2 regions of the Geobacillus sp. FSL W8-0026 genome follow, and region 1 is predicted to be linked to the other one. Evidence: a T-box and tRNA genes for the amino acid it is inferred to sense, from the RefSeq annotation. Region 1 holds a T-box; the other holds one or more tRNA genes.
What was found. A T-box is a leader RNA that pairs with one kind of tRNA and senses whether it is charged. The one in region 1 lies ahead of leuS (leucine--tRNA ligase), so its partner is inferred to be a tRNA-Leu.
Positions count from the first base shown of each region.

Region 2: it has a tRNA-Leu gene. The T-box ahead of leuS (leucine--tRNA ligase) is inferred to sense a tRNA for this amino acid. The anticodon was not compared.

Region 1 covers NZ_CP150194.1:768,245-771,442, reverse strand. The annotation lists gene leuS (leucine--tRNA ligase) at 1-1,707, opposite strand, end outside; T-box leader at 1,789-2,012, opposite strand; partial or broken gene NST29_RS03985 (MFS transporter) at 2,209-2,838, opposite strand; gene NST29_RS03980 (hypothetical protein) at 3,166-3,198, opposite strand, start outside.
Region 2 covers NZ_CP150194.1:88,328-91,525, forward strand. The annotation lists gene lysS (lysine--tRNA ligase) at 1-245, shown strand, start outside; rRNA gene rrf (5S ribosomal RNA) at 485-601, shown strand; tRNA gene NST29_RS00445 (tRNA-Val) at 610-685, shown strand; tRNA gene NST29_RS00450 (tRNA-Lys) at 969-1,044, shown strand; tRNA gene NST29_RS00455 (tRNA-Leu) at 1,055-1,139, shown strand; tRNA gene NST29_RS00460 (tRNA-Gly) at 1,149-1,223, shown strand; tRNA gene NST29_RS00465 (tRNA-Leu) at 1,255-1,340, shown strand; tRNA gene NST29_RS00470 (tRNA-Arg) at 1,344-1,417, shown strand; tRNA gene NST29_RS00475 (tRNA-Pro) at 1,422-1,495, shown strand; tRNA gene NST29_RS00480 (tRNA-Ala) at 1,509-1,581, shown strand; rRNA gene NST29_RS00485 (16S ribosomal RNA) at 1,800-3,198, shown strand, end outside.

The sequences.
Region 1 (3,198 bases):
AATCATCCCTTGGTTAAACAGCTTTTGGAACGGCTCTTTCGTCGGTACGATGCCAAGGTCATAGAGAAACTTATGCCAGAAGCGGGCGTAAAGCAAATGCAAGACGGCGTGCTCCGCCCCGCCGATGTAAACGTCGACCGGCAGCCATTGTTTCAGTTTTTCCGGATCGGCGAGCTGCTTATCGTTGTGCGGGTCGATGTAGCGCAAATAATACCAGCAGCTTCCCGCCCATTGCGGCATCGTGTTCGTTTCGCGCCGCCCTTTTTTGCCCGTTTTCGGGTCGACGACGTTGACCCATTCGTCGATGTTGGCGAGCGGCGACTCACCCGTTCCCGACGGACGGATTTCATCCGTTTTCGGCAAGACGAGCGGCAGTTCCTCTTCCGGCACGGTCGTCATCGTTCCGTCTTCCCAATGGATGATCGGAATCGGCTCACCCCAGTAGCGCTGGCGGCTGAACAGCCAGTCGCGCAGCCGGTACGACACTTTTTTCCGCCCTTTGCCGTGCTCCTCAAGCCAAGCGATCATTTTTTCGCTCGCTTCCTGCTTGTTCAAGCCGTTTAAAAACTCGGAGTGGATGTGCTCCCCGTCGCCGGTGTACGGCCCGTTTTCAATATCGCCGCCAGCGACGACTTCTTTGATCGGCAAATCGAACGTTTTCGCAAACTCGTAGTCGCGCTCATCGTGCGCCGGCACGGCCATGATCGCCCCCGTGCCGTAGCCCATCAACACGTAGTCGGCGATCCAAATCGGAAGCCGAGCACCAGTCACTGGATGGATGGCGTACGCGCCGGTGAACACGCCCGTCTTTTCTTTCGCCAAATCGGTGCGCTCGAGATCGCTTTTGCTTTGCACTTCTTTCAAGTAAGCGGCAACGGCCGGTTTTTGCTCCGGCGTGGTGATTTTCTCGACAAGCGGATGCTCGGGCGCCAAGACGGTGTACGTTGCGCCAAACAGCGTATCTGGCCGCGTTGTAAACACCGTGAACGTCTCGTCATGGCCGTCAACGGCGAACTCGATTTCCGCTCCTTCCGAACGGCCGATCCAGTTGCGCTGCATCTCCTTGATGCTTTCCGGCCAGTCGAGCTCTTCCAAATCTTCGAGCAGCCGGTCGGCATAGGCGGTAATTTTCAACATCCATTGCCGCATCGGCTTGCGGATGACCGGATGCCCGCCGCGCTCGCTCCGGCCGTTGATCACTTCCTCGTTCGCCAGCACCGTGCCGAGCGCCGGGCACCAGTTGACCGGCACCTCATCCATATACGCAAGCCCTTTTTCGTACAGCTTTAAGAAAATCCATTGCGTCCATTTGTAATAGTTCGGGTCGGTCGTGTTAATTTCGCGATCCCAGTCGTACGAAAAGCCAAGCGATTTAATTTGCCGGCGGAAGTTGTCGATGTTTTTTCGCGTAAACTCGGCCGGGTCGTTTCCAGTATCGAGCGCATACTGCTCGGCCGGCAGCCCGAACGCGTCCCAGCCCATCGGATGAAGGACATTATACCCTTGCATCCGCTTCATACGCGCCAAAATGTCGGTCGCCGTATACCCTTCCGGATGGCCGACGTGCAAGCCGGCGCCGGACGGATACGGGAACATGTCGAGCACGTAAAACTTCGGTTTGTCGTCCTCATCGGGCGTGCGGAACGTTTTGTTTTTCTCCCAATAGTCCTGCCATTTTTTTTCGATTTCGCGGTGGTTGAAGCTCATCGCAGCACTCCTCCTATCAAGATTTTGCTTCTACTTGCATCATGGACGAAAGTATGTACAAAAAAACCTCTCATCCCCATGCAAAGGGACGAGAGGCGCGCTTCCCGCGGTACCACCCTTTTTGGCGCGCCCATGGCGCACCCGCTTTGCTCCTTAACGCAGATTCACGGCCGACGTTAGTAGGCAGCGCCGTTCGCGCCGGCAACTCCGAGGCGAGTTCACAGGCTGGCTTCGGTTGACTCGCACCGACCGTCAACTCTCTGCTGTCCGCCAAGCCCGCTACTGCTCCTCTTCACCGCTGTTCGCTTCATTGACGTTTTCGTTACATACGAAATGACAAATTTAATTATTATTTTAAAAAATTTGTCGAGCGATTGCAAGCCGAAACTTATGGGACTGGTGATGAAATCGTGCATCCCGCTTCCTGGCATCGTTTCTCAACTAGAAAAACCTTGCATCATCGAGCAAAGGAAATCGCTGTTTTTCATCAGCCTTCTATACGGTTGCCGCCGTTTTTTCTTCAGTCTCCCGCGCCGACTTCGGCAGCCAGCGGTCGTACAACAACGCGGCTGCCGCTGCCAACAGGGCGAACCCGACAAGCAATCCGATGGTGACAATCAGCAAAAACGCCGCATAAAGCAGCGAATTGGCTAAAAACACGAACGAGAGCGAATACGAAGCGACGAGCCCGCCGAGCGCCGAACCGATGGCAACGCCGACGTTTTGCGCCACATACAAGGCATTGAACGCCCGCCGTCCCCCTTCAGGCCAAAGCGCGCCGGCATACGCCGAGGCCAGGGGAAACACGATGCCGCTGCCGATGCCGATAAGCGCCAAAAACACCGCGTAATGCGGCCAACCGTGCCAGACGCTCAAGCCGGCCGAAGCCGCCATCGTCACACAAGCGCCGATCAAGAGAGCGCGAAACCCGCCAATCCGGTCAAACAAAACGCCGCCGATGAGGCTGCCGATGACGCTCCCCCCGGAGTTGAGCATCAGCACCGCTCCCGCCACCGCCAGCGGCTGGTCAAGCTGTTCGTGCAAATAAATCGTATTGAGCGGCCATAAAAAAGACCCGCCTGTCACGTTGAGCGTCATGCCAACGAGCAGCCACCAAAGCGCGCGGGGCATCAATCATCATCCTTTTCATCCGTTTTCTTTTGACTCCCGAAATAATTGTAGGAGAAAACCGGAAAAAAAGCAATCCAAAAAAAGCGCAAAGGCATCAGCGAGCAAACGACAGGGCCGCCTTGCGCCAACATCCCCGCCGCCGTTCAGCCAAAAATTCCATGGGCAGCGCGATCTACCCTCCACCCGGGGAGAAAAATCCGCACCAGCTCGGCATTTTCACAGAAAACCACTAGGCCATGCCTCCGCTTTGGGATGAACACCACCGCTTGCTGCACGACATTTTTACGAAAAAAGGCGGCTTGATGGCCGCCCGCGGTCCGGAATGACTCACCCGTTGCGCTGCTTGGAACGGATTGGCTG
Region 2 (3,198 bases), 680 kb from region 1:
CCAATGCCTTTACCGAACTGAACGACCCGATCGATCAGCGTCAACGCTTCGAGGCGCAGCTAAAAGAGCGCGAACAAGGAAACGATGAAGCGCATGAAATGGACGAGGACTTCCTTGAAGCGCTTGAATACGGCATGCCGCCAACAGGCGGGCTTGGCATCGGCGTGGATCGCTTGGTGATGCTCTTGACCAACTCGCCGTCCATTCGTGACGTGCTGCTCTTCCCACAGATGCGCCATAAATGATAGCGATCGTCCCCTGTTTCTTTCCTTGACAGGGGACGATTGGCTATTGACTTTAAAACAAGAAGCGTATAGAATAAAAGTCGTCTTTATGAACGAAGATAAAAAATCATCGTTGACAAACCGTTTTTGGTGTGCTATATTGTGATAGCATGCTGAAATGACAATCGTTGCGTTCAAAAATAAAGATTGTATTGACAAACGCAACAATTTGGCTATAATATGACTTGTCTAATTGGTCGCCTAGTGGTGATAGCGGAGGGGAAACACCCGTTCCCATCCCGAACACGGAAGTTAAGCCCTCCAGCGCCGATGGTAGTTGGGGCCAGCGCCCCTGCAAGAGTAGGTCGCTGCTAGGCGATGGCGTGGAGGATTAGCTCAGCTGGGAGAGCACTTGCCTTACAAGCAAGGGGTCGGCGGTTCGATCCCGTCATCCTCCACCATCTTAACTTATCCCTTTGGCGCAACAACGAGCGCTGCATCGTCGAGTTAACTACGAGTTGCCTCGACGCACTTAGCTTCCTCGAAATGGCTCGTAGAGGAAGAGGCAGGTAGAGCTCATCAGTACTTAGAGTGTTATGATGACATGAGCCATTCACTCAGTAGGTAGAGCAACGAGCGCTACATCTTTGAAATTGCTGCGAGTTGTCCCGACGCACTCGGCATCCTTGGATCAGCTAGCAGAGGAAGGGACATCGTCAGAGATCTGAGTGTATACCAAACTATGAGCCATTAGCTCAGTAGGTAGAGCATCTGACTTTTAATCAGAGGGTCGGAGGTTCGAGTCCTCCATGGCTCACCACAATTGATTTGCGGGTGTGGCGGAATTGGCAGACGCGCTAGATTCAGGGTCTAGTGCCCTTTACGGGCGTGGGGGTTCGAGTCCCTTCACCCGCATAAAACTGGGCGGAAGTAGTTCAGTGGTAGAACACCACCTTGCCAAGGTGGGGGTCGCGGGTTCGAGTCCCGTCTTCCGCTCCATTTATTTGTCTTTAATCGATTTCGCCTGTTAGCCGGGGTGGCGGAATTGGCAGACGCACAGGACTTAAAATCCTGGGGTAGGTAACTACCGTGCCGGTTCGAGTCCGGCCCTCGGCACTTGCGCTCGTAGCTCAATTGGATAGAGCATCTGACTACGGATCAGAAGGTTAGGGGTTCGAATCCTCTCGAGCGCGTTAGCGGGAAGTAGCTCAGCTTGGTAGAGCACATGGTTTGGGACCATGGGGTCGCAGGTTCAAATCCTGTCTTCCCGATCGCGGAGCACGTGGGGCCTTAGCTCAGCTGGGAGAGCGCCTGCTTTGCACGCAGGAGGTCATCGGTTCGATCCCGATAGGCTCCATCCTCGTTCCTTGAAAACTGAACGAAACGAAGCGCAACGAAAGGCTGAGGCCGCTTGCCTATCGGCGAAACGCGCTGGAGGGCCTGCGAGGAGGCTATCGCCGCCGCAGCAGGACCGAAGCGTCGCGAGCCGATAGCGGCCGAAGCTAGACAATACGAAAAGCGGAGGTCGCTCGGCGCCTTTGGCGCTGCGGCTGAAGCAAAAAGCCAATCAACTTTCTTTTGGAGAGTTTGATCCTGGCTCAGGACGAACGCTGGCGGCGTGCCTAATACATGCAAGTCGAGCGGACCGAATGAGAGCTTGCTCTTATTTGGTCAGCGGCGGACGGGTGAGTAACACGTGGGCAACCTGCCCGCAAGACCGGGATAACTCCGGGAAACCGGAGCTAATACCGGATAACACCGAAGACCGCATGGTCTTTGGTTGAAAGGCGGCCTTTGGCTGTCACTTGCGGATGGGCCCGCGGCGCATTAGCTAGTTGGTGAGGTAACGGCTCACCAAGGCGACGATGCGTAGCCGGCCTGAGAGGGTGACCGGCCACACTGGGACTGAGACACGGCCCAGACTCCTACGGGAGGCAGCAGTAGGGAATCTTCCGCAATGGGCGAAAGCCTGACGGAGCGACGCCGCGTGAGCGAAGAAGGCCTTCGGGTCGTAAAGCTCTGTTGTGAGGGACGAAGGAGCGCCGTTTGAACAAGGCGGCGCGGTGACGGTACCTCACGAGAAAGCCCCGGCTAACTACGTGCCAGCAGCCGCGGTAATACGTAGGGGGCGAGCGTTGTCCGGAATTATTGGGCGTAAAGCGCGCGCAGGCGGCTCCTTAAGTCTGATGTGAAAGCCCACGGCTCAACCGTGGAGGGTCATTGGAAACTGGGGAGCTTGAGTGCAGGAGAGGGGAGCGGAATTCCACGTGTAGCGGTGAAATGCGTAGAGATGTGGAGGAACACCAGTGGCGAAGGCGGCTCTCTGGCCTGTAACTGACGCTGAGGCGCGAAAGCGTGGGGAGCAAACAGGATTAGATACCCTGGTAGTCCACGCCGTAAACGATGAGTGCTAAGTGTTAGAGGGGTCACACCCTTTAGTGCTGCAGCTAACGCGATAAGCACTCCGCCTGGGGAGTACGGCCGCAAGGCTGAAACTCAAAGGAATTGACGGGGGCCCGCACAAGCGGTGGAGCATGTGGTTTAATTCGAAGCAACGCGAAGAACCTTACCAGGTCTTGACATCCCCTGACCACCCAAGAGATTGGGCGTTCCCCCTTCGGGGGGACAGGGTGACAGGTGGTGCATGGTTGTCGTCAGCTCGTGTCGTGAGATGTTGGGTTAAGTCCCGCAACGAGCGCAACCCTCGCCTCTCGTTGCCAGCATTCAGTTGGGCACTCTAGAGGGACTGCCGGCGACAAGTCGGAGGAAGGTGGGGATGACGTCAAATCATCATGCCCCTTATGACCTGGGCTACACACGTGCTACAATGGGCGGTACAAAGGGCAGCGAACCCGCGAGGGGGAGCGAATCCCAAAAAGCCGCTCTCAGTTCGGATTGCAGGCTGCAACTCGCCTGCATGAAGCCGGAATCGCTAGTAATCGCGGATCAGCATGCCGCGGTGAATACGTTCCCG